One region of the Massilia sp. W12 genome, then DNA from elsewhere that is predicted to be linked to it. Evidence: predicted binding sites of a transcription regulator. Region 1 holds the regulator's gene; each other region holds the start of a gene.

Region 1 (9,771 bases):
GAAAGCCGAACGCATGACCTTGAATCAGGATGCCGCCGGCTTTCAATTTCTCGAATTGCATGGCGGGGCCGGCAAAACGGCCAGCTACCGTCAAAAGCGCGAGGGGCTGGATCAGTGGGTCGAAGGAGCCGCCGATCGCATTGAATACGACAGCAAAAGCGAACTGGTGAAATTTCATACGCGCGCACGGGTCCGGCGTCTGCAGGGCAATCAAGTGCTGGAAGAAATTTCCGGCGCCACGATTGTGTATGACAGTGTGCGCGAGACATTCCAAGTGCAAAACGGCCCGGCAACGGCGGGACAGGACAACCGCATCACCACGGTGATTCAACCGCGCAAGCCGGATCAGGACACAAAATGACAGAACAACGCAACAACAGTAAATTGCAAGTGCGCGGCCTGCAAAAATCATATGGCAAGCGCATGGTGGTGCATGACGTCGCGCTGCAAGTTGAGAGCGGCGAAGTGATTGGTTTGCTGGGGCCGAACGGGGCCGGCAAAACCACCTCGTTTTATATGATCGTCGGCCTGGTGCCGGCGGACGCCGGGAATATTGAATTGGACGGCGCCGACATCACACGCATGCCGATTCACCAGCGCGCCGTGCGCGGCCTGTCCTATCTGCCGCAGGAAGCCTCGGTGTTTCGCAAGCTCAGTGTGGAAGACAATATCCGCGCCGTGCTGGAACTGCAACGCCCGCAAGGCCGTCCTTTGAGTACGCAGCAAATTGATGACAAACTCAATCAACTGCTGGCCGATTTGCAAATTGAGCGGCTGCGCGAAAATCAAGCGCTGTCCCTCTCAGGCGGCGAGCGGCGGCGGGTGGAAATCGCGCGCGCCTTAGCCACCGATCCGCGCTTTGTGCTGCTGGATGAACCGTTTGCCGGGGTGGATCCGATCGCTGTGATCGAAATTCAGCGCATTGTGCGTTTTTTAAAAGAACGCGGCATCGGCGTCTTGATCACCGACCATAATGTGCGTGAAACCCTGGGCATCTGCGACCGCGCATATATCATCAACCAGGGTTCCGTGATGGCCAGCGGCAGACCACAAGATATCATTGCGGATGAATCGGTACGCCGCGTGTATCTGGGGGAACACTTCCGCATGTAAGCACAGCATTTCAGGACCGCCATGAAACAGTCGCTGCAACTTCGCACCTCGCAACATCTGGCGCTGACGCCGCAATTGCAACAGTCGATCCGCCTGTTGCAACTCTCCACGCTTGAATTGCAGCAGGAATTGGCGCAGATGTTGTCGGAAAACCCCATGCTGGAGCGCACCGATGATCCGCTCGATCATTCCGTGCGCTTGTTAGCCGACGGCGCCATCAGCAACAGCCCGGCGAGTGAGGCCGGCATGCCTTCAGAAAATCCGGCCCCCGAAGCGGAAGCGCCGGCAACTGCAGAAGCCGGCAACAGCGAAGAAAACAGCTTCGAGCATGATGGCGATGGCATGCTGCAAGACAGCTTGAGTTTTGAAGATGCGCCGGGCGCGCGCTCGGCGGACGATGAAGATATGCGCCCGCAGCTGGAAGACGCCAGCAACAGCCTGCGCGACCATTTGCTGGAACAAATGCGCGTCACTGCCCGCACCCAACGCGACCGCGCCCTGCTTGAATTCCTGATAGACAGCTTAGATGAGAATGGCTATCTTGAAGAGAGCCTGGAAGCCTTGCTGGAAAGTCTGCCGGCTGAATTGGAAATTGAATTGGAGGAATTGCAGACCAGTTTAAAACTGCTGCAAAGCTTTGACCCGCCCGGCGTTGGCGCGCGCAATCTGTCTGAATGCCTGGCGCTGCAAATCCGCCAATTGCCAAAAGCGCCAATGGTGACGCGCCGCCATGCGCTGCAAATCGTCGAGCAGCATTTGCCGCTGCTGGCGGCGCGCGACTACACCAGGCTGAAAAAAGCCATGGACTGCGACGACGAGGATTTGCGCGAAGCGCAAGCCCTGATCCGTCTGTGCCAACCCCATCCGGGCGCCGCTTTTGGCGCTTCCGATAAAGACCATGTGGCGCCGGATGTGATCGTCAAACGCAACCGCAACGGCTGGAGCGTGAGCTTGAATCCGGACGTGATGCCGCGCTTGCGCGTGAATGCGCTGTACGCCTCGATGTTGAAGCAAAACAAGGGCGATGGCGGCTTGAGCAACCAACTGCAGGAGGCGAAATGGCTGATCAAAAATATGCGTCAGCGCTATGAAACCATCCTCCGCGTGGCGCAAGCAATCGTGGAGCGGCAACGCAACTTTTTCGCCCATGGCGCAGTTGCGATGCGCCCCCTTGTGTTACGTGAAATTGCTGATACACTAGGATTACACGAGAGCACAATCTCGCGTGTGACGACTCAAAAATATATGCTGACCCCGCACGGCATGTTTGAGTTGAAATACTTCTTTGGCAGCCATGTCGCCACTGAAGCGGGGGGCGAAGCGTCATCAACGGCGATACGCGCACTGATCAAGCAACTGATAGGAGCAGAAGATCCCAAAAATCCCCTTTCTGACAGCAAACTTGCAGATATGCTGGGTGAACAGGGTATGGTGGTCGCACGTCGCACTGTGGCCAAATACCGTGAAGCTCTGAAAATCCCGGCAGTGGCGCTGCGCAAAAGCCTGTAGCGGCTTCATCCTCCGGTTCCCCGGGCCTGACTCCACCGCGCACAGGAAGTGCAGCCTTCACGTAGCAGCAGTAGTATCCGGTTGTCTGAATGATGCAGGCGGCTCTTGAAAACGCCAAAACCGCAAGCATATGCATGACAGGCAACATCACAATAGGAGTCTGTATGAACCTCACCATCAGTGGACATCATCTCGAAGTGACCCCCGCCATTCGCGCTTTCGTTGAAAACAAGCTGGAAAGAATCAAACGCCATTTTGATCAAGTGATCGACATATCGGTGATTCTGAGCGTGGATAAGCTAAGCGAAAAATCGAAAAGGCAAAAGGCTGAAGTAACGTTACGGGTCAGCGGCAAGTCCATTTATGTGGAAAGCGTGTCAGAAGATTTGTATGCAGCCATTGACACCCTGCTGGACAAACTCGACCGTCAGGTATTGAAGCACAAGACCAAGGTGCAAGATCACAATCATACTTCCATCAAATACATGTCAGGCAGCAGCGCCGACGCTGAAGAAGCTGAAGCTGCATAAACACATCCAACAGACGCACACCGGCGGGGCGCTATGCGCCCCGCATGCATTTTCAGCCTCGCGCACATACAATGTGCTACCAGCCCGCTGACATGTTTCCCGATTCCCCGGCGTTGTTGCGCCCCCTGGCAACATGCAAACCCGGGGCCATCGCATGAAATCGGCCAGGCTTGTTTGACAAAACCTTCTCTTTAGCGCGCAGGCCGGTAACACGCATTGCCGTTTGCGCATCCGGCTGGCTGGCGCTGCTCCGTCAGCAGCTTGCTATCCTGCCTGCTTCATGCAAGAACGGAAACTGCCGGACATCAGGCGGAACCTTGATACGATTGCCCTGCATGCAGGCTGCGTCGTCGTTGCGCCTGGCTGTAAAGCCGGTAAACTGGGCGCCAGGGCCTGTTCAACTGAGGAATCAAGGATGACTGACTATGTAAAAACCGAAGTGCGCGGCGGATTCGGCGTAATCACGCTGGATCGCCCCAAGGCATTGAATTCGCTTTCACTGGAAATGGTGCGCGCCTTGCACCAGATCCTTTCCAGCTGGCGCGCAGACGCCGCAATTAGCGCCGTACTGCTGCGCAGCAGCAGCGACAAAGCGCTGTGCGCCGGCGGCGATATCCGCTTTTTCCATGACAAGGGCAAGCTCACACCGCAAGGCGGCAGCGCCTTGCTGGAAGATTTTTTCACCGAAGAATACACACTGAATCATTTGATTCATCACTACCCCAAACTCTATATCGCCTTAATGGATGGCGTGGTGATGGGCGGCGGCATGGGGATTGCGCAAGCCGGGCCGCAAGCGCGCCTGCGCATCGTCACTGAGCGCAGCAAGATCGCCATGCCGGAAGTGAATATCGGCTTATTCCCCGACGTGGGCGGGACATACTTTCTGCCACGCTGCCCGCAATTCAGCGGACGTTGGCTGGCGCTGTGCGGCGAGGCGATTGGGGCCGCAGACGCAATCTGGTGCGGACTGGCCGACTGCTTCGTGCCGGCCCGCCACATCAGCGCGCTGCAAGATACTTTGTGCGCCAGCGCCGGAGCCGATGCAGCGCAAGTCGCGGCAGCGTTTTGCGCCCCCTTTGCCGCCGAATTGCCGCCCGCACGCATCGCGCCACAAGCTGATTTGATTGCCCGCCATTTCGCACATGAATCCGTGGCGCAGATCCAAGCCGCGCTCGCAGCGGATCCCGCTCCTTTCGCGCAAGCCAGCCTGGACAGCATGCAAAAACGCTCGCCCCTGCTGATGTCTGTCACATTGGAAGCGTTGCGGCGCGGTGCGCAAATGTCAGTGGCGGATTGCCTGCGGATGGAAAGAAGTCTGGTGCGGCGCACTTTCGAGCATGGTGAAGTGATTGAAGGGGTGCGCGCGCTGGCGGTCGATAAAGATAATGCGCCACGCTGGCATCCCGCAAGCCTGGCGGAAGTGACAGAGCAGCAGCTGCAAGAGATGTTTGCGCCTGTCTGGCCGGAATGGGCACACCCCTTGCGCCATCTGGACTGAATGCGGCTTAACTGGCGTTGATATCAAACAGGCGGCGGTGTTCGCGCATGGCGTAGCGGTCTGTCATGCCGGCGATGTAGTCGGCAATCTGGCGCGCCTGCAGCTGCTGCCCGTCCATGCGCGCCGCCTGATACGGTGGCGGCAGCAGCACCGGCTCTTGCATGAAGGCGTCGAATAATTCGCGGATAATGCGGCGCGCCTTGCTGGTCATGCGCAGCACTTGATAATGGCGATACAGATTGTGCAGCAAAAAATGTTTCAGTTCGCGCGCCTGCTGCGCCATCTGCGCGGAAAACGCGATTAAGGGCGGCGACTGCCGCACCGCATCCGGACTGGCCGGTTGATGCGTTTCGATCAATTTGCGCGACTCTTGAATCAAATCCACAATCAGCGCATTAATCATGCGGCGCAGGGTTTCATACACTGCGCGCCGGCCACTGACGCCGGGACACTCTTGCAATGCCTGCTGATGGCAACTGGCGAATAAGGCGACTTCCATCAATTGCTCCAACTGCAGCAAACCGGAGCGCAAGCCATCATCGATATCATGGTTGTTATAAGCGATTTCATCGGCCAGATTCGCCACTTGCGCTTCCAGGGTCGGCTGACCGCCTTGTAAAAAGCGCAGGCCGACTTCGCCCAACTCGCGCGCATTATTCTGCGAACAATGCTTGAGTATGCCCTCGCGGGTTTCAAACATCAGATTCAAACCGTCTTTGTCGGCGTAATGCTGTTCCAGCTGATCCACCACGCGCAAACTTTGCAGATTATGCTCAAAGCCGCCAAAGGCGCGCATGCAGGCATTCAACTCGTCCTGTCCCGCATGTCCAAACGGGGTATGCCCCAGATCATGGGCGAGGGAAATCGCTTCCACCAGATCTTCATTCAAGCGCAGATTGCGCGCCAGCGCACGCGCAATTTGCGCCACTTCCAGGCTGTGCGTTAAGCGGGTGCGGAACAGATCGCCTTCATGGTTGACGAAGACCTGGGTTTTATATTCCAGCCGGCGAAATGCGGTGGAATGAATGATGCGGTCGCGGTCACGCTGAAATTCGGTGCGCGCAAATGAAGCCGGCTCCGTTTGCCGGCGCCCGCGCGAAGCGCTGCTGCGCGCGGCAAATGGCGCCAGATGCTGCTCAAAACTGTCGGGGCGCTCCGGCCACATCATCCCACAGCCTGGCTGCAAGCAGACAGGGTGGCTTGCAATGCCTCGTCCGGCACGCTGCCAATCCAGGGACGGCCCAATTCCTGCATCAGGATAAATTTAATCGCGCCGCCTTCATTTTTCTTATCCACCATCATCCACTTCAACCAATCCGCCCCCAGATCCGGGGCGCGGGTCGGCAGACCGGCGGCGGCCACCAAGGCGCGCACGCGTTGCGCGCTGGCCTGATCAATCTTGCCCAGACGGCAGGACAAATCCGCCGCCAGCACCATGCCGCAGCCAACCGCCTCGCCGTGCAGCCAAACGCCATAGCCCAGGCCGGCTTCAATCGCATGGCCAAAGGTGTGGCCGAAATTAAGCACGGCGCGCAAGCCGCCCTCACGCTCATCGCGCGCCACCACATCCGCCTTGATCTGGCAGGAGCGCAAAATGGCGTAAGTCATGGCGTCAACATCGCGCTGCAGCAGCGCATCAATATTTTGTTCCAGCCAGTCAAAAAAAGCGGCGTCCAAGACCGCGCCATACTTGATCACTTCAGCCAGGCCGGCGCTCAATTCGCGCTGCGGCAGACTGGCCAGGGTGGCGGTGTCAGCCAGCACCAGGCGCGGTTGATAAAACGCGCCCAGCATATTTTTCCCCATCGGATGATTAATCCCGGTCTTGCCGCCGACCGATGAATCGACTTGCGCCAGCAAGGTGGTGGGAATCTGGATAAACGGCACGCCGCGCATATAGCAAGCGGCGGCAAACCCGGTCATGTCCCCCACGACGCCGCCGCCCAGCGCCAGCAAAGTGGCTTTACGCTCACATTGGGCGCCCAGCATGGCGTCAAAAATTTGCATCAAATGCGGCCAGTCTTTATACGCTTCGCCATCCGGCAAAATCACACTGTGGACTTGCTTGCCCATGCCTTCCAGCGCCTGCTGCAAACCCTGCAGATACAAAGGCGCCACGGTGGTGTTGCTGACGATCACGGCTTGCTGCCCGTTCACATACGGGGCCAACAAGTCAGGATCGGAATAAATATTTTCACCAATCAGAATCGGATAACTGCGCTCGCCGAGCGCCACATCCAGTCTTTGCAATTGATTGGCCTCTGTCGCCTGCATTGCGTCACTCATGTTCTTTCCAGAATGTTTGCGCATGCGCTGCGCGCGCCGTTTGCGCGCACCCAGCGCACCCAGTTGTTGCAAGATGGCATGCACCATCGTATTGACATTTGGCTTGCCGGTGTCGATCACCAGATCGGCGATTTCACGGTATAGAGGTTCGCGTTGTGCGGTCAGCTCTTCCAGCCGTTCACGCGGGTTGGCGGTTTGCAGCAGCGGCCTGTTTTTGTCATGGCTGGTGCGCTGCAGAATGCTGTCAACGCTGGCGCGCAAATAAATCACGATGCCGCGTTGTTTGAGGTAGGCCCGGTTATCCGGGTTGAGGATGGCGCCGCCGCCGGTGGCCAACACGATGCCACTCTGTGCAGTCAGTTCCCGGATCATTTCGGCTTCGCGCCGGCGGAAACTTGGTTCGCCTTCAATTTCAAAAATCCACGGGATCGAAGCGCCGGTGCGGGCTTCGATCTCGTGGTCGGAATCGACAAAGCGCTTTCCCAAGCGCCTTGCCAGGATGCGCCCGACGGTGGTTTTACCCGCCCCCATCAGGCCAACCAAAAACAGGTTCTGCATCCAATTCCTTTAGTTTGCGTATTGGCAACCCAATACATCATTGCCCACCGCAACACGGGTGCCATACGGACTGCTTTGACCCGGCGGAGAAACGGTTGCTTCTTTGTAGTCATCCGACAAACCAGGCAGTTGCACCAGTGAAGCCACATACGTCGCCTCAGTACCGGCCACCCGCGCGGTAATCGTAATGTCTGCCACAGTCCACTGCGCGCGGTCACGCGGGTATGCAATCCGCACCAGGCCGGTGCCGCTGGCATCCGTGGTCAAAGAACCGCTGATCGTAATCGGGATCCCCGGATCGAGGCGTCCATTAGCATTGTAATCTTCGCCACTGTCCAAAATACCATTTCGATTCAGGTCTTCGTTGCTGCATTCGTTATACGCAGTTCTGGCAGGCAGCGACCACAGCTTGGCGTCACTAAAATAGACCAGATTGCCCTTGCGATACAGCGCCGGCACGACTTTTGCCGTAATGGTTGCATTACTGACCGGATTACCGGTAGCGTCAGTCACAAACACCGCATAGTCAACCGCGTAAGTGGCGCTATTCGGCGTCAAGGTGGTAGAGCCAGTACCGGCGCTGATAAACAGGGCCTGACCGGATACTGTCAATTTTGCTTCAGCAGGATTTTTGCCGTTCACGACCGGCAAATCATTGCCATTCTTGTCCTTGCTTTGAATGCGCGCTTGCAGCACCACGCCATCCACCTTGGTCGTTACATTGCCTGCGGTGTACACCACCACTGCCGAACCATCCGCATCAGTCTTCACCACAGAAGGCTGAGCCAGCTTACCGCCGCTCGGATCTTCTTTGATGATAAATGCCAGCACGGCGTTTTTCACCAGATTATCTTTGGCGGTGCCATCACGCACGACGGCGCGCACCGTAGCCGGCTTACCCAGCGCGACCACAGTCGGATCGACTTGCAGCACAACATATGAAGTGCTTTCAACCGGAGCAATGAATTCAACTTCAGAATTCGCCAGTGCGCCGGAGGCATCTTGCAAACTCGCAACCAATGTGGCGACACCTGGGGTGTCCGCTTTAATCCATGCCACAGCCTCGCCTTTAGCATCCAGCGTCACCGTGCCGGACAAGGGAGTGGAACAGGCGGAATCGCGATACACCACGCCGCGCGTGCTGCTCAAACCCACAGAGCCGGTTTGCGGTGTGCCGCCATTGTCAACATGCGCCCTGAAAGACACGCAGTTATTGATGTAGCTCAAGTTCAAGGGCTCTTCTTTATCGCCCACAACTTTGAATGCCTGCACGGTGAAATTCAAGGTGTTGATATTAATCACACGACTGGCGCTGACGCCTAATGCGCTGACGGTAATCGTATCAGTGGAACCTGCTTTGGGCGTATAGTCCAATTGAATCTGACCTTGCGAATCCGTCTTGGTCGAACCTGTTTTCCCAGTACCGGTTTCAACCAGCACATTGCCGGCGCTCGCAGCGCTGAAGGTCATTTCCACATTTGGCAAAGGCTTGCCGGCAGAGTCACTCAAAATGGCGGACAGCTTGGTCACTTTACCCAGATTTGCACTTTCAATCGTACCAATCTGCACCTTATGACCTTGCACTTTCACAATCAACTCTTGATTGGCAATGGTATCGGTGCGTGCAGTCAGCTTGATATCGCGCGCAGTTTTGTCATTGCCGGTGCTCAGTTTTTCTGAAACGCGGCCATTCGCGTCAGTCACGCGATTGGTATTCGTCAGAGAACCGGAGCTGGCGCTCAGGTACACCATCACGCCCGGCACCACGTTGTTGCCGGCATCACGCACCACTGCCACCACCGTCACTTCAGAGCCATCGGCGCCGGAAGAATCCAATGAGTTCGAGCTGACGCTCAGACTAAGGCTGGGCTTCACGCCTTCCACCTTCACTTCTTTGCTGGTGCTTGCGCCTGGGGTTGATGCCGTAATCTTGATCGTGCGCGCCGAACTGTCGCCGGGCGAAGTCAAGGTTTCGGTAATCAAACCATTCTTATCTGTCTTACGGTCAACATTATTCCGGCTCAATGAAGCGCCATTTGTGACAGCGATATCAATAATTGCATCCGGCACCACATTGTTGTTGGCGTCTTTTGCCAACACATTCACCGTCACACTGCCGGAAGACGGCATGGTATCACTGGAGGTGGTAATGACGATTGAGCTGACTTTGCTCGTGCCTGGCCCGCTATCCGCCGGTTTGTTCGGATTCACGCCGGGACTGCCGCCACCGCCGCCGCACGCAGCGAGCAGCATTGCCCACAAACATGCAATCAG
Region 2 (9,771 bases), 840 kb from region 1:
CGCCAGCACCACCAGTGTGCTCTGGGTGCGGTGCACTACCACTTTATCGATAATCGCCTGGGTGAACAGCGGGGTGGCCAAGGCGATTAATTGGATCACGAGTGAGGCCAGCAGCACTTCTTGCCAGATTTTTTTGTGCTTGAGCAATTCCGGCACAAACCAGCGAAAACCAAAGGGGCGCTGCTTGGGCTCGGCGGCGTCAGGGTCTTTGATTGCAGCTTCCTGCGGCGTCACGCTGCAGGCATAGCCGCTATACAGTTGATTGAATTGCGCCAGGCTGAGCGTTTGCGGTTGCTCATCCTGCATGCGCGCCAACAAGACTTGCCCCTGTTCGACCTGCAACACCAAACCGGGATAGTGCGCCTCATCGCCTTGCTGTTCTGCTTTTAACCAAACCAGCAGGGGCAGGCCGCGCCCGCCCAGGTCAGCCGCCGCCAACGCCATGCGTTCACAACTGAAGCCATACTGCTGCAGCGCTTGTTGCAGACTGTCAGCATCATAGGGATCAGGCAACTGCTGTAGCGCCAAGTCAATTGAAAATGGCTTGCGATGCAAGGCGCACAAACCTTGTAAGGCCCAAAAAAATGATTTTTTATCTGTATATATGCTATTCATTGATCGATTGCTCGTAAGTTCATTCTGCGGTGCAATGGCGCCCCCTCCCAGCAGATGCGAACGATATCGCCCAGTGCGCTTCAGGCACCGTCTTGAATTAACTTCTGGCGTTTGATATTGGCAGTAAATGCCATTAGAAATGTATTGCTTGCTGGACAGGGAAAATTATATATATAAATTTAATTTCCTAAAAGAAATTTTCCTGGTTTATACAGATTATTTACTCCTGCAGCCTGATGTACCGGATGCAAAGCCTGCGACCTTGTGATATGCCTGGGAGCCTGTCGGGGTTAGAGAATCGTAGTGAAAGATCAGCAGGGCGAGGATAGATTTTGCCGGCTTTGCAGCGTCAATAGTGTTGCTATTGATCAAAAAGACGGTGAAATATGGCCCGGCCTGCTGGTTTTGCAGTAGATTTTGTCTAAGTCCGACAGGCTCCGCTGGCAATGAAACGCAAGCAACTGTGCAGCCGTATGCAAAGACTTGCCGCCGCACATCCTGTACAATGCCGGCTTTGTACCTTTGCGCAGGCCGCGCGGCCTGCTTTGTTTCCCGGAGAAGCTATGAGTCAAAGCAACAGCCAGAATGCCGTCGAACTGGGCGCCAAGGATTTGCCGGCGTATTGCCCGAATCCCGCCATGCCAATCTGGTCGTCCCACCCACGCGTTTTCCTTGACCTCGCCCATGGCGACGCCAAATGCCCCTACTGCGGCACGGAATACCGCTTGGCTCCGGGTGTGACGCTCAAAGGCCATTGATCCGATGCACGCGATGAACAGCCCGTTTTATGACAGCCCGGCGCAAGCCGAAGCTGCTTTCTACGCCGCAATTGAGCGGCGCGATCTGGATGCCTTGATGCAGGTCTGGGAGGACAGCGACATCATTCTGTGCATCCATCCCGGCGATGGCCGCCTGCTCGGCCGCGCTGAGATCCGCGACTCGTTTGGCGCGATTTTCGCGTATGGCAGAAGACATCTGGTGCCGCGCGAGGCGCATGTGCAAAACCTGGGCGATGTGGTGATCCACAACCTGACCGAGGATTTTTCCGGCGCCACGATTGAAGATGCGGAAATGGCGATGCGCGCCACCAATGTGTACCGCCGCAGCGAACACGGCTGGCGTATGGTGTTGCGCCAGGTTTCTTTGCAAGCGCTGGATTTGCTGGATGACGCCGACCCGCACTGGTCTGTGCCGTTCGCCCCCGGCATTCATTAAACCATGACGCAGGAAAGTCGCTATCGCGCGCCCTGGTGGCAGCCCGGTGGTCACTTACAAACCATCTTGCCGGCGCTGTTTGGCGCCAAACCGGATGTGACTTATCGCCGGGAACGCTGGACGACGCCGGATCAGGATTTTATCGACGTGGATTTTGTCGATGGCAGCGCACCCGGCAGTCCCCTGCTGGTGTTGTTTCACGGCCTGGAAGGCAGTTCCAACAGCCATTACGCGCGCGCCCTGATGCATGCGGCGGCGCAAGCCGGCTGGCATGGCGCGGTGCCGCACTTTCGCGCCTGTTCCGGCGAAATGAACCACGCCCCGCGCTTTTACCATTCCGGCGACGCCCAGGAAATCAATTGGATTTTGCAGCGCATGCGCACGCGCCACAGCGGCCCTTTGCTGGCTTGCGGCGTTTCGCTGGGCGGGAATGCCTTATTACGCTGGCTGGGCGAGTCGCAGCACAGCGCCACTTTTGTCAGTGCCGCATGCGCTGTCTCCGCCCCGCTGGATTTGGCGCGCGGCGGCGCAGCCCTGTCGCGCGGCGTGAATCTGATTTACACCAAAACTTTTTTACGCACCCTCAAGCCGAAATGCCTGCGCAAGCTGGAACAATTCCCCGGCCTGTTCGCGCGCGAGCAATTATTGGCGGCGAAAAATCTATATGAATTCGATAATGTGGTGACCGCACCCTTGCATGGCTATCGCGACACCGATGATTATTGGCATCGCGCCAGCGCGCGTCATATTTTGGGCGATATCACTGTCCCCACCCTGGTGTTAAACGCACGCAATGATCCTTTCCTGCCCGGCTGTTTTTTGCCGACGCAAGCCGCCGCCAGCGTGTTGCTGGAATATCCCGCGCAAGGCGGGCATGTCGGTTTTGCCTGCGGCGCGCCGCCCGGGCGTCTGGACTGGCTGCCACAACGCGTATTGGCTTTTTTAAAGGGACATGTGAATGGATGAGATTGTGCTGCAGGCAATGGCCAAATGGCCGAATGTGCCGCACTGCTATGGCTGGCTGTTACTGGATGCGCGCGGCCAATGGCGTATGCGCGACGCCGCCGCCCAAGCTGCCGGCAGCGCAGGCGATGTGATCCGTCACCCGTCTTTACAAGCATTCATTAATCGCAATTATTTAAGCGATGCGCAGGGGCGCTGGTATTTTCAAAACGGCCCGCAACGGGTGTATGTGAATCTGCCTGCCGCACCATATATTTTGCATTGCACGCCGCAAGGATGGCATGACCATACGGGACAGGCATGGGGCGCAGCCGAAACGATTTGGCTGACCCCGGAAGGCAATCTGCTGGTGCAATCCGCTGGCCGCCTGGCTTGGTGCGACGACCGTGATTTGCCGCAATTATTCGCCGCCTGCCGTTTGCATGGGCATGAAGTGGATGAGGCAGACTGGCTCGCCCTGCTGACAGCCGAACACCCTGCTCTGCCGGTATTGGATATGTCGCTTCTGTGGGAAGGAGGAAGCGGCGCGTGCCGCTTGCAGCGCCTGCCGCAAGCGGATATTGCGGCGCACTTTGGCTTTTGCCGTACGCCGCAAGCGGATCAATGTTGATGCCGGCGCGCCTGCTCCAGCGCTGATGGCTGCGCCTGCGCGCCTTTTTCCCCGCGCAAGCTGCGTTCTTTATTCTGCTCTCTCAAATCCGCCTGAAATTGGCGCAGACGCGCATCAATCAGCGCATGATCATAGAAATTGCCATCGCCGGCGCGGCGCGCCAATTCCATTTGCTCAATCGCCGCCTGCAGACTGCCGCGTAAGGCGTATGACTCGCCCAGGGACATATGCTGCAAAGCAAGCTTGCCCTGGCGCGCATAGGTCGCCGCCAATTGCTCGTGCAGCACCGGCTCTTGCCGATACAATTGGATCTGATCGCGCAAAAACAGCACGGCCGTATCCAGCTTGCCGGCATGCCGCAACGCTTGCGCGTATTGCAGCGCCAAGCCGCGTGAAAAGGGAAATTGCTGATGTGCTGTCTGCGTCAGAATAATCGCTTGCCGCAAGCCGGCTTCATCCTGCGCCTGCGCCATTGCCAATTCGTTCGCCAGATGCGCCAGCACAGGATGTTGATACTGTCCCAGCTTACGTCCCAAAGCAGCTTCTTCCGCCGCTTGCGAAGCCTGCTGGGCCAGACGCAGCGCTTTGCCAGCCTGCACATACTGTCCCTGTCGCAGCGCAATCAAGGCTAAACCATAATGCCCTGCGGCGCTCTGCTGACGGCTTTGGGTTTCCAACTGGGATTGAAAAACGATGCGCGCCTGATCCCAACCGCTATTGGTATCGTCTTGCAGTATGCGCGCACGCGCGCGGATCAGATGAAATTCCAGACTGTCGGCTCTTTGCCGGTAGCGCAACTCGCGGTTGCGCGCTTCAATATCTGCGATCCGCTCGGTGGTCAGCGGATGGCTGCGCATATACGCCGGCGTGTTATCGGTATAGGCGCGGGTGGCGTTTTGCATGCGCTTGAAAAAAGCCACCATGCCGGAGGTGTCAAAACCGGCTTCCTGCAATAGCTGAAAACCGAGGCGGTCGGCTTCGCGTTCGGCATCGCGCGAAAAACTCATTTGCCGTTGCAAAGCCAGGGTCTCGCCACCAGCCATAATGCCAAGCGACGCATCCGGATTGCTGCGCGCCGCCAACACCGCCAACACCATCGCCGCCAGAGGAATCAAGGCATCCTGTTTTTGTTGTCCCAGCATACGCGCAATATGGCGTTGCGCCACATGCCCGATTTCATGTGACAGAACGGAGGCCAATTCCGATTCATTTTGCGCAGCCAGCAAGAGGCCGGAATGCACGCCGATAAAACCGCCCGGCAAAGCAAACGCATTCAACATCGGATCGCGCACGCCAAAGAAGAAGAAATCAAACCCGGCTTCCCCGCGCGCATCAGGCCGCACTGTCAGCAAATCATTGCCGAAGCGATTCAGATATTCCAGCAAGGGCGCATCTTCCAGATAGTCGCGGTCACGCCGGATATCGCGCATCACTTCCTCGCCCAAGCGCCGCTCCGCCTGTGGCGATAAATCCTGCCTGCCGGATACGCCCAATTCAGGCAGATTGGCGCCGCTGCCTGCCTGCGCCAGAATAGCGGGCGCGGTGATTCCGGCTGACAATAAGAAACCCGCGCAGATTTTTTTCACAGCATTGGCCATCATCACAGTCCATTTTCAGTATGCAGACGATGTTATGATAACCCCCTGCCCGATTTTTCCTCAGGTTTACATTTGCAACAGGATTTTACGATGAGCGAGCCGACCTCTCCGCTGACCCATTTTGATGCCGCAGGACAAGCCCATATGGTGGATATTGGCGCCAAATCAGATTCCCGCCGCATCGCCCTGGCTGCCGGCGAGATCAGGATGCAGGCTGAAACGCTGCAATTGGTGGCGCAAGGCAATGCCGCGAAAGGGGACGTGCTCGGAATTGCACGCATCGCCGGGATTATGGCCGCTAAACGCACAGCGGACTTGATCCCGCTCTGCCACCCCTTGGCCTTAACCCGCGTAGCGCTGGAATTCAGCCTGGATCATACACAGTCGCTGATCCGCTGTGAGGCGCGCGCCGAAACCACAGGCAAAACCGGGGTTGAGATGGAAGCATTGACCGCCGTGCAAATCGCCCTGTTGACAATCTACGATATGTGCAAAGCGGCTGATAAAAAAATGGTGATGGGAAATATACGTGTCTTGGAAAAACAGGGTGGAAAATCTGGCGATTGGAAATTTGAATGATGCAAAACCACATTCGATTTAAAAGAATTTTGCAAAGGTAAATCCCTCATCTCAGCGATAGCGCATCAAAATTCAATAAACCCCACTGGATCTGGAGCAACAGACTCAAACAAGCTGAGCGGCGTTAACTTCTCTCAAGCCAAGCCCGATCAGTTTGAACATTACCACAAATTATCCAGCCAAAACTCTTAATTGTTGTTTTTCGTGATTTGCAAATACACTGCAGGGTTTTCGCTCTCGACTATATCTGTCGTATTGCGCCAAATCATTGCTGTACTGTTATCACTTACTGTAGGCATCATTGTTATTTTTTTACCGCCGATGTGCAAGCCAATATCGGCAGCTAATGTCAGCTCAATCACACCATTTTTAATAGTTGCAGCACTGGCTTCCCTGGTAGGTGTGAATACGCCAATACCATTAGTCCCAGCATCACATCCTGTTAAAATATTGCCATGTTCATGAGAGCAAAGTGCGATTGCGTTTTTAAGAGATGCTACAGAACTGATAGCATTTGCAACTTTTGCCTTCATGACATAGTCCTGATAGGCCGGAATGGCAACTGCCGCTAAGACCCCGATGATCGCGACCACAATCATTAACTCAATGAGGGTAAAGCCTGATGCAGCTTGATATCGTTTGACCATGATCCACTCCCTGCCAATACCACTACTTGCCGCTCTTCCTACAAAAAAGACCGCCGAAGCGGTCTTTTTTGTCATTCACAACATCATCCATCAGGATTATTTGTTGTTCTTGGTCAGCATAGCGATTGCAGCAGCGTTGTCAGCAATAGTAGTGGTGGTCTTCCAGTCGATCGAGCTGCCGCCATCAGCCGGCAGAGTCGGGGCCAATGTGATTTCCTTGCCATCCACGCCCTTACCGATACCAGTGCCCAAAGTCATAACAATCTTGCCATCAGTGGTGGTTGCGCTGGCCACTTCTTTAGTTGCGGTAAAGGTCGGAACACCGCTAGAGCCACCGTCACAGTTGTCTAAGACGTTCCCATTTTCTTGGGCGCACACACCGACTGCAGTTTTAATGGCTGCAACCGAGCCCAGCGCATTACCCAGCTTAGCTTTGATGGTGTAGTCTTGATATGCAGGCAGAGCAACTGCAGCCAGGATACCGATAATGGCAACCACGATCATCAATTCGATCAGGGTGAAGCCTTTTTGGGATGCGCGTTGGATAGCTTTGATGGATTTCATTTTTTTCTCCTTGGGTTAGGTGTGAAACAGTATTTGTCACACCTTAGCTATAGCAAATGGCGTGCCAGCTCTTTTTCCAGGATTTTGATGAGGATTTTTTCAGGACAAGGCATTTTTCTGCCGTTTTTTGTCGCCAAGATCCGGCTTGATTGACATTTTTTGTCAGAAAGGCCAAAAATTGGCAAAAATCAGGCTAAAAATTGCATTGAGGGAACATTTAATGCACATAAAATATGCAAATATGCAAATATGCAATCCTAACGCCATCAGGAAAACTCATGCCCAAATAAAAGCCATTTCAGTTCCGGCAAACATGATCAGATCGCCATTTTGCAGCGGCTTGGCCTCACGACCAACATGATTTCCGTTAAGAAATAAATTTTTATCACCTTCAATGTGCGCCAACAAGTATTGATGCGCGGATCTGGTGATCGCCGCCACTTGACCTGGACGCCCCAATGTTGTCAATTGCTTATTCAGAATCAGCACCCGGCCTGCGTTGGCGCCATTGAGCACCTTCACCATCGCAGCTTGGGCCAAAGGCTTGGCTTGCGGCTTGCTTTCAGAAAAATACTCAATTCTGTATTTGGCCAACTCAATCACATCACGATCTTGCAGAAAATGGCGCTTGATAGGCTGCCCATTAACCAGTGTGCCATTGGTGCTGTTCAAATCTTCCAGGATCACATCTTTGGGGCCGCTGAGAATCTGCGCATGCTCTGCGCTGATGGCGCGGTTATCAATCACCACGTCATTTTTCGGATGCCGGCCGATCTTCAATTTTTCTTTGTTGATCGTCACTTCCTGCAACACTGCACCATTATGTGAAATGATGATTTTGGCCATGCTAACCCCTATCAAGCCTTTACTCAGCATACCCAGCGCTCGACATGCCCATTGCCTGGATCCTGCACCGCGCCTTCCGCCTGGCAAACCAGCGCCACCGAGATATTATCCCGCCCGCCGGTCGCATTTGCATGATCGACCAACATCTGGCACAACGCTTGCGGATCATCTGCGTTTTGCAGTAAATCATCCCTGATTTCAAGCGGCAGCAACATATCAGACAATCCGTCGGAACATAATAAATACACATCGCCAACCACACTCGCCGTCTCATACACATCCACCAGCACATCCGGCTCCACGCCCAAGGCGCGTGTGATGACGTTTTTATTCATCGAAAAATGCGCCTCTTCCGCAGAGATCACGCCTGCATCGATCTGCTCTTGCAGAACTGAGTGATCGCTCGTCAGCTGCTGCAAACTTCCCGTCCGCAAGCGATAAGCGCGCGAATCGCCGACATGCACGATAGTCACCATATTATGATGGAACAAGGCAAGGGTCAGCGTGGTGCCCATGCCATAGCATTCCGGCCGCTCACTGGCGGCGCTGAAAATTGCCAGATTGGCCAGCCGAACGCCATCAACCAGGCGCTGCCGCAATAGCGGCGCCGCATCCGGCCAGGGAATCGACAATAGCTGTCCCAGTTGATTGCCAACCGCTTCCATCAACACAGAAACTGCAATCGCACTGGCGACCTCGCCGGCATTATGTCCGCCCATGCCATCGGCCAAAATCACCAGCCCAGCGCTGCCATCCGGCAGATATTGCACGGCAATATTATCTTCATTGTGCGAACGCACCATGCCGGGGTCGGTGATTGCATAAAATTCAAGCTTACTCATCTGGGTGCGCCTTCGCGTTCAGTTCAGCCGGAAATAGCTGTTGCCGCATCTTTATCAGCTTGATCATCCACTTCCATTACACGTCATTACATATGGGCAAATACAAAATAAATGGGGGAGCTTGCGCTCCCCCATCATAAACAAAAGCTGCCTGCAGCGGCAGTTTTTTGTGCAAAATTGCTGGCTGGACGTGACAGAACTGGTGCAATGTCACCAGTCTGCCAAGCAGATGATCAACCCAGCGCAGCTTTCAACAGGCGTCCCATTTCAGACGGATTGCGGGTAACCGTGATGCCGCATGCTTCCATAATTTCCAATTTGGCTTGCGCTGTGTCAGCGCCGCCGGAAATCAAGGCGCCGGCATGCCCCATGCGCTTACCAGGAGGCGCGGTGACGCCGGCGATAAAGCCAACCACCGGTTTTTTCATATTATCGCGGATCCAGTAGGATGCATTGGCTTCATCCGGGCCGCCAATTTCACCAATCATGATCACAGCATCGGTATCCGGATCTTCATTGAACATGCGCATCACGTCGATGTGCTTCAAACCATTGATCGGATCGCCGCCAATCCCGACTGCGCTGGACTGCCCCAAGCCCAAAGCGGTCAGCTGCGCCACCGCCTCATAGGTCAGCGTGCCGGAACGCGACACCACGCCAATGCGGCCCTTTTTGTGGATATGGCCAGGCATGATGCCAATCTTGATTTCATCCGGAGTAATCAAACCCGGACAATTCGGCCCGAGCAGCAAGGTTTTGCTGCCGGCCTTGGCCATTTTGTCTTTGACCATCATCATATCGCGCACAGGAATGCCTTCGGTGATGCAAACCACCAGATCCAGCTCAGCCTGCACAGCTTCCCAAATCGCATCCGCAGCGCCAGCCGGCGGCACATAGATCACGGAAACATTGGCGCCGGTCGCTTCTTTGGCTTGCTGCACATTGGCGTAAATCGGAATGCCTTCAAAATCCTCGCCGGCTTTTTTCGGATTCACACCGGCTACGAAACAATTTTTCCCGTTCGCATAGTCGCGGCACATACGGGTGTGGAATTGCCCGGTCTTGCCGGTAATGCCCTGGGTAATGACTTTGGTATCTTTATTGATCAGGATAGACATGGTATTTCCTTATTCCGTTCTCAGGCCTGGCCGTTAGCGGCAGCCACCACTTTTTGCGCAGCTTCTTCCATGGTGTCAGCGGCGATGATGGGCAGACCGGAGTCAGCCAACATCTTCTTGCCCAGATCTTCATTGGTGCCCTTCATGCGCACTACCAGCGGCACATTCAGAGAA
Region 3 (9,771 bases), 2.5 Mb from region 1:
CTGCAACATCATCTTGACTTGCGCGCCATTGTTTGTCGCGACAGGTTTGAGCTGCACCGTGGTCGGCTCTGGCGAGACATAGATATCGGCGTCAATCATATTTACCATGGGAATTCTCCTTGCATCATCAGAGCAGATTTGAGGCGGCTTCAATCGCACAGGCGGCGGGCACCGCCCACCACGCCACACCCAGCTTGACTTCAGCGCTGATGTTGGCGCTGACATCCACGGCCGGCAGCGCCGAATCAAGCGCCACCTTGGCCCCGCTGATGCCGCCATTGATCGAATAGCTGCCGGTCCAGTTGCTGCCGCTGTGATTCACGTTTTGCTGATCCAGGACTTGCTCAATCCCGCTGGCGTATGAGGCCAGAATTTGACTGAGTAAATTGCGGCTGAGCAAAATGCCCAGCGCTTGGGCGGGGAAGGTGACTTGACTGATATCCACTGTGCCGTTTGTGCTCAGGGTCGAAGCCAAAATCAAATGCCCGGCGGCGACTTGCATCACCGGGTCATTGAATTTCTGTCCCTCCAGCGCAATCGTGTGCGGAATTTTGTAGCCGCCCAGCAGTTGATTCACCTTGCCATACAGCACGCTGGCCATGATTTCCAGCATCACCCCGGTAATCGCCGGCACATTGCCGAATTGCATGCCGACCGTTTGCAATTGCACATCGCCGTTTAAGGACAATTGCGCAAAAATCAGCGGGCTGCAGGTTCCGGGGATCTTGCCGCCGCCATCCTGATTCAGCGTGAAGCTGAGGGTGGTAATCGAAATCTGGAACATCTGATCGCTTGGCCCGTTTGCCGGCTTGCCGCCAGGCCCGGGGAAGAAAGTGGCAGGATCATTCCATTGCGCAGCCGTGGGCGGAGTCAAATTAAACACCGGGCAAGTGTCAATGCTCCAGTCCAGCGAAGTGATGCCGGCGCTGCCGACAGTTTGCGAGCCTGAAAACAGGCTCTTGGTTTGCGGATTGCTGAAAGCCTGCTGCAAACCTTTATTGAAGGTCGTGGCGTCAACAATCAAAGCCAGGTCATAATTGCTCATCTTGCAATTCTCCAGGTTTGGGGGGTGGCAGATGCAAATACGGGTTTTGGGTCCAACAGGTTTGCGCCCATTCGCCGCCGCGCCGGTAGCGCAAAGGAAAATCCTCAAATTGCAGCGTGCTTGCGCCATGCTGCGGGTCAAGAATGCGGATTTGCCGCGTATTGCGGCAATAGCCGTCCAGCAACACATAATGCAGGCCGCCGCCATCCCAGGCGATGCCGACGCACAAGGGGCGGCCGGCATCGATTTCACGCATCAAGCGGCGAAACGGCGGACGGCCACAGCTGACCCCATATAAACAATTCAGATAACGCAAGACATACGCCAATTCCGCCTTGGCGTCATATTGCGCCGCTTGCAGCAAGACTTGCGGCGCCGGCCCCGGCAAATGGCCATCGCCCAGAATGCGCCAGGCCAATTTGCATTGATCCCAGCTCCTGTCCCCATAATGGGCCGCCACCGCACAGGCGACAGCCGCCCAGCACCAGTTGCTGCGCAATTGCGGCGTCAATTCCAGCTGCAACTGCTGTTGCGCCACCAGCTGCGGCGCAGCAGGCGGCAAGATCACGCCGATGCGCGCACTGGTGCGCGACAGCGCTTCAATCCGGATTTTCATCTGGCAAGAAAGGGAACGGCGGCGCTTATAGCGGCACGCTTTGCGGCAAAATGCCGCTCACCGCCTGCGACACCACCATCGAAGCCGCAGCCGAAACCTCGCTTTGGATTTGGCCTTTGAGCAAGCCCATCATGGCGTCGCCGATTGTATCGGCCAGACTGTCAAACGGGCCAAGGCCGCTGATGTCATACGAGCTATCGCCATAGGAAATCGAGGCTGCGCCATTGCTGACTTGATCCAGCTTGAGGATGACGGCCCCGATATCCGCGTGAAAATTCATGGAGCCGGAAATAGAACAGGATTTGAGCGTCAGCGCGATGCTGACAGAGGGATCAACAAACCAGATTTTAAAATCAGCGCCCACGGTTGCGCTGATATTGCTGGAGAAGCTGCCGGCAAAATTCATGGTTCCAGTCAAATAGCCGGGGTTGCTCGCATCCAGCGCGCTCACGCTCAGAGAATTCAGCTGCAAGCTGGACAGGCCGCTCAGCCCGCCTAAAGAGTAATGCAGCGTGCCAATGCCGAAATCCTGACTGCCGCTGACCAGATTTCCGCTCGGGTCCCACCCGGCCTGGCGGATTTGCGGTCCGATATCTTGATTCAACTGCGGCAGCATAGCGCTCAAGATTTGATTAATCAGTGAGCTGTACGGATCTGGATCAGCGCCTGGCATCATCATATTCTCCAATTGTGGCGACACGGGTTCGGGGTGTGCACGCGCCCCGTGCGCAATGGCTTGCGGCGGGACTTGGGGAATATGACATAAAAGTGCATCAAGTCACTTTTTGCAGTTGCAAAATGACACACAAGCTGTAAAGCTTGACAGGTGGTGCGCCCTGGCTGGCGACGCTGGCCTTACCATGCCATGAGCACTGCGCCGGGTTGATTTGCATGCTGATGTTTGTCTTGCGCTTGTTTTGTGCGCTCAGACTTTGAAACCGGCTTTGAAGCCGGCGGAAAAAGCGCAAAGCAGGTGTTTGCGCTTCAGGCGCCCACCCACGGCAGGCCCGCCACACACCAGCCGCCCAGCGTTTTGCGATGCCCGGCGCTGTCTTTATCGCCTTCAAAGCCTTGCAAAATATCAAAGCAAAGCATAAACCCGGCATTGCGCGCAGCTTCCGCAGCCTGGCGCGAGCGCACCCCGGAGCGGCATAAAAACAGCAGCGCCTGTTCCGGCTTGGCCACGCTTTGCAATTGCGTCAGAAAATCCGGGTTGCGCACCCCGCCCGGCCAGCGGTTCCATTCAATCGCATGCATGCGCGAGGGCGGCAGATCAGGTTTGCCGACCCAGGCGCGCTCGGCGTCGGTGCGCACATCAATCATCAACACTGCAGCATCTTCCAGCATCAGGGTAAAAGCATCAGCCGGGCTGAGTTCGCCGGCAAAAGGCAGATCGGCGCGCATGGCTTGTTGCAACAGCGGGTGCATTTTTTTCTCCTGCGACAAAATAATCCAGTGTAGCAGCATTGCAAGGGCAGGGTGGCTCTGCACAGAAATGGATTGCACCAAATATGTGCAAATCACCAATTTAGAGCCTTGTTTGCACTTGATTGGTGCGTTGTGGCTTTTGCGCACGCTTGCGGTGCGCGCCGGCAATGATGGCGCACCAGTTTGGCTGGCCAAATAAAATTCGGCCAAAACCGCAAGCCGGGATTGGATGGCAAAAGGAAAAGCGGTAAAACGGCTGAATTGCGCGGCAATCTGCGGTTTGAACCAAGCTTGAGCGCAAATCGCAAAAGGTGGCACGGAATCTGCTTAATGAGACAGCATCCGGGCTAAGCTGCATAATGATGCGGCCCCGCCGGGCGGCTTGCATAAAGCCCCCGCTTCACCCACTCAGACAGGAGATTTCGCATGGCAATGACACCCGCAGAAGTATTGAAGATGGCAAAGGATAATGAAGTCAAGTTTGTTGATTTCCGCTTTGCTGACACACGCGGCAAAGAACAGCATGTGACCGTGCCCATCTCTGCTTTCGATATCGACAAATTTGAATCCGGCCATGCGTTTGACGGTTCTTCGATTGCCGGCTGGAAAGGCATCGAAGCCTCCGACATGATTTTGCTGCCGGACCCGAACACCGCCAACATCGACCCCTTCATGGAAGAAACCACGCTGTTTATGCAGTGTGATGTGATCGAACCGGGCGATGGCAAAGGCTATGACCGCGATCCGCGCTCCATCGCCAAGCGCGCTGAAGCCTATCTGAAATCCTCCGGCCTGGGCGACACCGCCTATTTTGGCCCGGAACCCGAATTCTTCATCTTTGACAGCGTGCGCTGGAAAATCGATATGTCCGGCTGCTTCGTCAAAGTCGATTCCGCCGAAGCGTCCTGGTCCACCGATGCCGATCCGGAAGGCGGCAACCCGGGCCACCGTCCCGCCGTCAAGGGCGGCTATTTCCCAGTGCCGCCGGTCGATTCCTTCCACGATATGCGCTCGGAAATGTGCCAGATTCTGGAAGCCCTGGGCATCCCGGTTGAAGTGCATCACCATGAAGTGGCCGGCGCCGGTCAAAATGAAATCGGCACCAAGTTCTCCACCCTGGTCGAGCGCGCTGACTGGACGCAGAATCTGAAATATGTGATCTGGAACGTCGCCCACAACTATGGCAAAACCGCCACTTTCATGCCCAAGCCCATCGTCGGCGACAATGGTTCCGGCATGCATGTGCACCAATCGGTGTGGAAAGACGGCAAGAATCTGTTCGCTGGCGACGGCTATGCCGGCCTGTCTGAATTCGCGTTGTACTATATCGGCGGCATCATCAAACATGCGCGCGCACTGAATGCGATCACCAATCCGGGCACCAATTCCTACAAGCGTCTGGTGCCGGGCTATGAAGCCCCGGTCAAGCTGGCTTACTCGGCGCGCAACCGTTCGGCTTCGATCCGTATTCCGCACGTCGCCAATCCGAAAGCCCGCCGCGTTGAAGCGCGCTTCCCGGACCCTCTGGCCAATCCGTATCTGTGCTTCGCCGCGCTGCTGATGGCGGGCCTGGACGGGGTGCAAAACAAGATCCATCCGGGCGACCCGGCCACCAAGGATCTGTACCACCTGCCGCCGGAAGAAGATGCGCTGATCCCGACCGTCTGCTCTTCGCTGGAACAAGCGCTGGAAGCGCTGGACAAAGATCGCGAATTCCTGACCCGTGGCGGCGTGTTCTCCAATTCCATGATCGACGCTTATATTGAACTCAAGATGCAGGACGTGCAGCGCATCCGCATGACCACGCATCCGGCTGAGTTCGACATGTATTACTCGCTGTAATCCAGCGGCTGCGGGCTGCAAGCAAAGGGGGCAGCCCGCGCCAAGGCGTTAAGCGGTAATGCGCTGTAACAATTCCACACTGTTGCAGCGCGCAGTTTGTAGTACTGTAGCACCCACGGTGTTTTTTGCCGTGGCCCGACAGCTGGTGTTTAGGGGTAAGCGCCAGTTGTTTTGAGGTGTTTTGTGGTTGGCGGGCAGGGCTTGGGCCTTCCCGCCTTTTTTTCGTCCCGCGCAGCCGGCGCCGGACTTCCAAAGCGGCCCCGCCAGGCAGCTGACCTGTGTGCTTGTTGCATATTTGCCCCAGAGCAGCGCAAGCCGGTGTCATGCAGCGCTGACATCGCTTACACTGGCGTGACTGTGTTTTTGCGAAAAGATTGTCATGAAAAAAATTTTCCTCACCCTCCCTTTGATGTTGCAGGCATGGTTCTGCAATCCGGCTTTGGCGCAAGATGGACAGGATGTGTATCTGTGCATCAATGAACAAGGACAAAAGGAATACAAGAACACGGGCATCACCAAGGGCTGTAAGAAAGTCGAGTTGCCAACCATCACCACTGTCAATGCACCAAAAGCGCGCGTGGCGCCCAAAGATGGTGCAGCGAAAACAGGCAAAGATGGTGCAAGCGCCAGCACCCCGAGTGATTTCCCCAAAGTGGACAGCGCCACCCAGAAAAAGCGCGACACCGACAGCCGCCAGATTTTCCAGGAAGAATTAAACGCCGAAGAGAAAAAGCTGGCCGATCTCAAGCGCGAATTCAACGGCGGCAACCCGGAGCGGCGCGGCGATGAAGCCAACTTCGCCAAGTATCAGGAGCGGGTGCAGAAAATGCGGGATGACATCAGCCGCACCGAAAAGAATGTGGAAGCCTTGAAACGCGAGATCGCCAATTTGAAGTGAGTTCGCGCATGGCGCAAAAGGGTCGCGCAAGCGGCCCTTTTTTTTGCAGACAGCAGGCGCAACAGCCTGTATGCAGCACTTGAAAGAGAGCCAGATGCAAAAGAAAATTTCCGCCGCAAACAGCGCCAAAGCGCTGTCAGGCGAATTGCAGCAACGCTTTGCCGGACTGGAATTACTCGCGCTGGCAGTGTTGGCCCTGGGGGAAGACGGCAAAATCTGTTACGCCAATCCGGCGGCAGAAGATATGTTGGAGAGTTCAGCGCGCGTCTTGCGCCAGCTCAGTCTGCCCGAATTGTTCGCCAATGGCGCGCAGTTGGAAGAGATCTGCCGCCAGGCGCGCTTGCAGCTGTTTGCCGATATGCGCCAGGATTTCACCCTGCTGCGCCAGGGCAAAGCGGCCTTGCATGTGCATGTCACCGTCACCGCGCAAGACAGCCAGACCCCGGTGTTGATTGAGTTGCGTGAAAATGTGCAGCAAATCCGCCAGGACCGCGAAGAGCGTATGCTTGACCAGAGTCAGGCGAATAAAGAGCTGATCCGCAATCTGGCGCATGAAATCAAAAATCCCCTGGGCGGCATCCGTGGCGCGGCGCAATTGCTGGAACTCGAATTGCCCGAGCGCCAACTCAAAGAGCTGCGCGAATACACCCAGGTCATCATCAAAGAAGCCGACCGCCTGCAAACCCTGGTTGATCGCCTGCTGGCTCCGCACAAACGCCCGCATATTGTGGGCGATGTGAATATCCATGAAGTGTGCGAGCGGGTGCGCAGCCTGATTCTGGCGGAATTTCCTTTTGGTCTTGAAATTAAACGCGATTACGATCTCTCGATTCCTGAATTTCGCGGCGACCAGGAACAATTGATTCAAACCGTTTTAAACATCGCCCACAATGGCGCGCAAGCGCTGTCCGAGCGCATTGCGCAAGGGGAGGGCGTGCTGATTTTCAAGACCCGGGTGGCGCGCCAGGTCACGCTGGCCAAGCAACGCTACAAGCTGGCATTGGATTTGCATATCATCGATAACGGCCCCGGGATTCCGGAGCACATCCGCGACCGGATGTTCTTCCCCCTGGTTTCCGGACGTGAAGGCGGCAGTGGTTTGGGCCTGACATTGGCGCAAACTTTTGTGCAGCAGCATCAGGGCAGCATTGAATGCGAAAGTGAACCGGGCAGAACCGACTTCCGCATTCTGATTCCGCTGCCGTGAGGCGCATCTGCCTTCAATACAGGCGTCTGCGACTTTGCAAAATACGAAAGAGAATGAGATGAAACCAATTTGGATAGTCGATGACGATCAGTCGATCCGCTGGGTGCTGGAAAAAGCGCTGGCGCGCGAAAACCTCGCCACCCGCAGTTTTTCCAGCGCGCGCGATGCGATTGCCGCCTTGCGCGACGAAACCCCGCAAGTGCTGGTCTCGGACATCCGCATGCCCGGCCCCTCCGGCCTTGAGCTGTTGCAACTGGTGAAAGAAAAATTCCCCGGTTTGCCGGTGATCATCATGACCGCCTTTTCCGATCTGGATTCCGCAGTCGCGGCGTTTCAGCGCGGCGCTTTCGAGTATCTGGCCAAACCGTTTGATGTCGATAAAGCGGTCGAATTGATCCGCCGCGCGCTCGATGAGAGTTTGCGCGAGACCGAGGTCGAAAGCGGCAGCATGGAAACGCCCGAGATCCTGGGCCAGGCCCCGGCGATGCAGGAAGTGTTTCGTGCGATTGGCCGTTTATCGCAATCCAATGTCACCGTCTTGATTACCGGCGAGTCCGGCAGCGGCAAGGAATTGGTGGCGCGCGCGTTGCACAAACACAGCCCGCGCGCCGCGCAACCGTTTATCGCCTTGAACACTGCCGCGATTCCCAAAGATTTACTGGAATCGGAATTATTCGGCCATGAGCGCGGCGCCTTCACCGGTGCGCAAGCCACGCGGCGCGGGCGCTTTGAGCAAGCCGAAGGCGGCACCCTGTTTTTAGATGAAATCGGCGATATGCCGTTTGATTTGCAAACCCGCTTGCTGCGCGTGCTCTCAGACGGGCATTTTTACCGCGTCGGCGGGCATCAGCCGCTCAAAGCGAATGTGCGGGTGATCACCGCCACCCATCAACATCTGGAAGCGCGCGTCAAAGAAGGGCAGTTCCGCGAAGACCTGTTCCACCGCCTAAACGTGATCCGCCTGCGTCTGCCGCCTTTGCGCGAGCGGCGCGAAGATATTCCATTACTGACGCGCTTTTTCTTGCAGCAATCCGCGCGCCAGCTGGGCGGCGAAGCCAAGCGCCTGAGCGAAGCGGCGATGCAATTCCTGTGCAATCTGGAATTCCCCGGCAATGTGCGGCAATTGCAAAATCTGTGCAACTGGATCACCGTGATGGCGCCGGCGCAGACGGTCGAAGTGTCAGACTTGCCGGCGGAATTATTGCAAGAGCAGGCCAGCGAAACGCCGCCGCCCCCGCCTGCCGCAAGCCACAGCCAGAATCACCACCTGACGCCGGCAGAGGCCGTGAGCGAAGCGCAGCTGGTCAGCTGGTTGCAATTGCTGGAGGCGCAAGCCACCCGCATGTTGCAAAACAGCGAGGCGAATGTGATGGATGTGTTAGCGCGCCAGTTTGAATCATCCGTCATCAAAATGGCCTTGAAACACACCCATGGCCGCAAAAATGACGCTGCCGTGCGCTTAGGCATCGGGCGCAACACCATCACCCGTAAAATTCAGGAATTGGGGATTGCCGGCGCGCGCGATGAGTGATACCGCGTGATCTGCGTCAGGCCGGCGGCGTTTGAAAACGCCGCCGCAGCCACCGCACCAGGCCGCCGATCAGCGGGATCTTTTGCCAAAATTCCTCCGCCACATCCCAATAATCACGATGCAGGGATACTTTGCCCTGTGCATCAAAGGTGAAATAGGTGCAGCCTTCTATGCGCCAATCGCGCCGCTTGGCGTGAAAGTAAAATTCCCAGCGCACAAAACCCTGATCGCCGGCGCCAAACGCCTGCAACATCACAAAATGCGGGCGCTCAGTGCTGGCATACATATGGCGGAAAATCTGTTCAATCGCAGCCAGACCCTTGACATCATTAAACGGATCTTTGAAACGCGCCTCTGCCGCATACAAAGCGCTGAGCCGGCCCAGGCTGTGCGGGCTTAACTCCTGATACCACTGCGCCACGGCATGCACCGGGTGCGGCGCGCCAATCACAAACGGGGGAGCCTGCATCGTCATACTTTCATCAAGCGCGCAAATAAAGCAAAACGCCAGCGCCACGGCAACAGGCGCAAACATTTCACCACAGTCGAAAAGCGGCGCGGGAAATGGATTTCAAAAGCGCCATGCGCAAAACCCTGCAAAATCGCCAGCGCGGCTTGTTGCGGGGTTTGCAAACAGGGCATGGGAAAATCGTTTTTATCTGTCAGCGCGGTTTTCACAAAACCGGGATTGATTAAATACACATCCAGGCCGCGCCGGTGCAAATCATTGTACAAAATCTCCGCCAGATTAATCAGCGCCGCCTTGCCCGGGCCATATACGCTGGCTTGCGGCAAACCGACATAACCGGCCACGCTGGCGACCAGGGCCACGCCGCCCTGACCCTGCGCCAGCAGCAGCGGCAAGATCGCCGACAAGCCTTGATAGACGCTGGTCAAATTCACCTGCAAAGTATGCGCCGCGCGCCCCGCATCCAACTCCCAGCTGCGCTCAGGCGCATATTGCGCCGCATTAAACACCACCAAGTCCAGGCCGCCAAAGGTCTTCGCCAATTCTTCACGCGCTGCCACCCAATCGCCCCCGGCCACATCAAACGGCAGCGCCAGCGCCTGTTGCGGCCAGCGCGCGGCCAGCTCTTGCAGCGCCTGCGCATTGCGCGCCGACAGCGCGACTTTCGCGCCGCGCGCCAATAATTCCTGCGCCAAGGCCGCGCCGATGCCGCTGGAAGCGCCCAAAAGCCAGACG

The links. The regulator sigma-54, encoded in region 1, starts transcription at its own class of promoters, with help from an activator protein. The targets are predictions, from matches to a motif close to TGGCANGNAANCTGCTTT.
Region 2: V8J88_RS15650 (pilin) is a predicted target of sigma-54. The motif match lies at 6,841-6,858, and genes of this name have one in related genera.
Region 3: glnA (type I glutamate--ammonia ligase) is a predicted target of sigma-54. The motif match lies at 3,402-3,419, and genes of this name have one in related genera.

What each region holds. Positions count from the first base shown of each region.
Region 1 is NZ_CP147776.1:4,723,085-4,732,855, forward strand. Features, by position in the region: gene lptA (lipopolysaccharide transport periplasmic protein LptA) at 1-361, shown strand, start outside; gene lptB (LPS export ABC transporter ATP-binding protein) at 358-1,113, shown strand; gene V8J88_RS19195 (RNA polymerase factor sigma-54) at 1,135-2,622, shown strand; gene raiA (ribosome-associated translation inhibitor RaiA) at 2,787-3,152, shown strand; gene V8J88_RS19205 (enoyl-CoA hydratase/isomerase family protein) at 3,568-4,653, shown strand; gene V8J88_RS19210 (deoxyguanosinetriphosphate triphosphohydrolase) at 4,661-5,821, opposite strand; gene aroKB (bifunctional shikimate kinase/3-dehydroquinate synthase AroKB) at 5,818-7,497, opposite strand; gene V8J88_RS19220 (Ig-like domain-containing protein) at 7,507-9,771, opposite strand, start outside.
Region 2 is NZ_CP147776.1:3,883,831-3,893,601, forward strand. Features, by position in the region: gene V8J88_RS15610 (peptidase domain-containing ABC transporter) at 1-615, opposite strand, end outside; gene V8J88_RS15615 (zinc-finger domain-containing protein) at 1,179-1,373, shown strand; gene V8J88_RS15620 (nuclear transport factor 2 family protein) at 1,378-1,830, shown strand; gene V8J88_RS15625 (alpha/beta fold hydrolase) at 1,834-2,796, shown strand; gene V8J88_RS15630 (DUF2946 family protein) at 2,789-3,403, shown strand; gene V8J88_RS15635 (M48 family metalloprotease) at 3,394-5,004, opposite strand; gene moaC (cyclic pyranopterin monophosphate synthase MoaC) at 5,092-5,580, shown strand; gene V8J88_RS15645 (pilin) at 5,769-6,302, opposite strand; gene V8J88_RS15650 (pilin) at 6,324-6,791, opposite strand; gene V8J88_RS15655 (FHA domain-containing protein) at 7,068-7,637, opposite strand; gene V8J88_RS15660 (Stp1/IreP family PP2C-type Ser/Thr phosphatase) at 7,661-8,479, opposite strand; gene sucD (succinate--CoA ligase subunit alpha) at 8,713-9,597, opposite strand; gene sucC (ADP-forming succinate--CoA ligase subunit beta) at 9,618-9,771, opposite strand, start outside.
Region 3 is NZ_CP147776.1:2,256,497-2,266,267, forward strand. Features, by position in the region: gene V8J88_RS09045 (hypothetical protein) at 1-108, opposite strand, end outside; gene V8J88_RS09050 (hypothetical protein) at 128-1,045, opposite strand; gene V8J88_RS09055 (papain-like cysteine protease family protein) at 1,032-1,661, opposite strand; gene V8J88_RS09060 (hypothetical protein) at 1,687-2,340, opposite strand; gene V8J88_RS09065 (rhodanese-like domain-containing protein) at 2,646-3,089, opposite strand; gene glnA (type I glutamate--ammonia ligase) at 3,516-4,931, shown strand; gene V8J88_RS09075 (DUF4124 domain-containing protein) at 5,311-5,829, shown strand; gene glnL (nitrogen regulation protein NR(II)) at 5,924-7,036, shown strand; gene ntrC (nitrogen regulation protein NR(I)) at 7,095-8,567, shown strand; gene V8J88_RS09090 (nuclear transport factor 2 family protein) at 8,584-9,042, opposite strand; gene V8J88_RS09095 (SDR family NAD(P)-dependent oxidoreductase) at 9,039-9,771, opposite strand, start outside.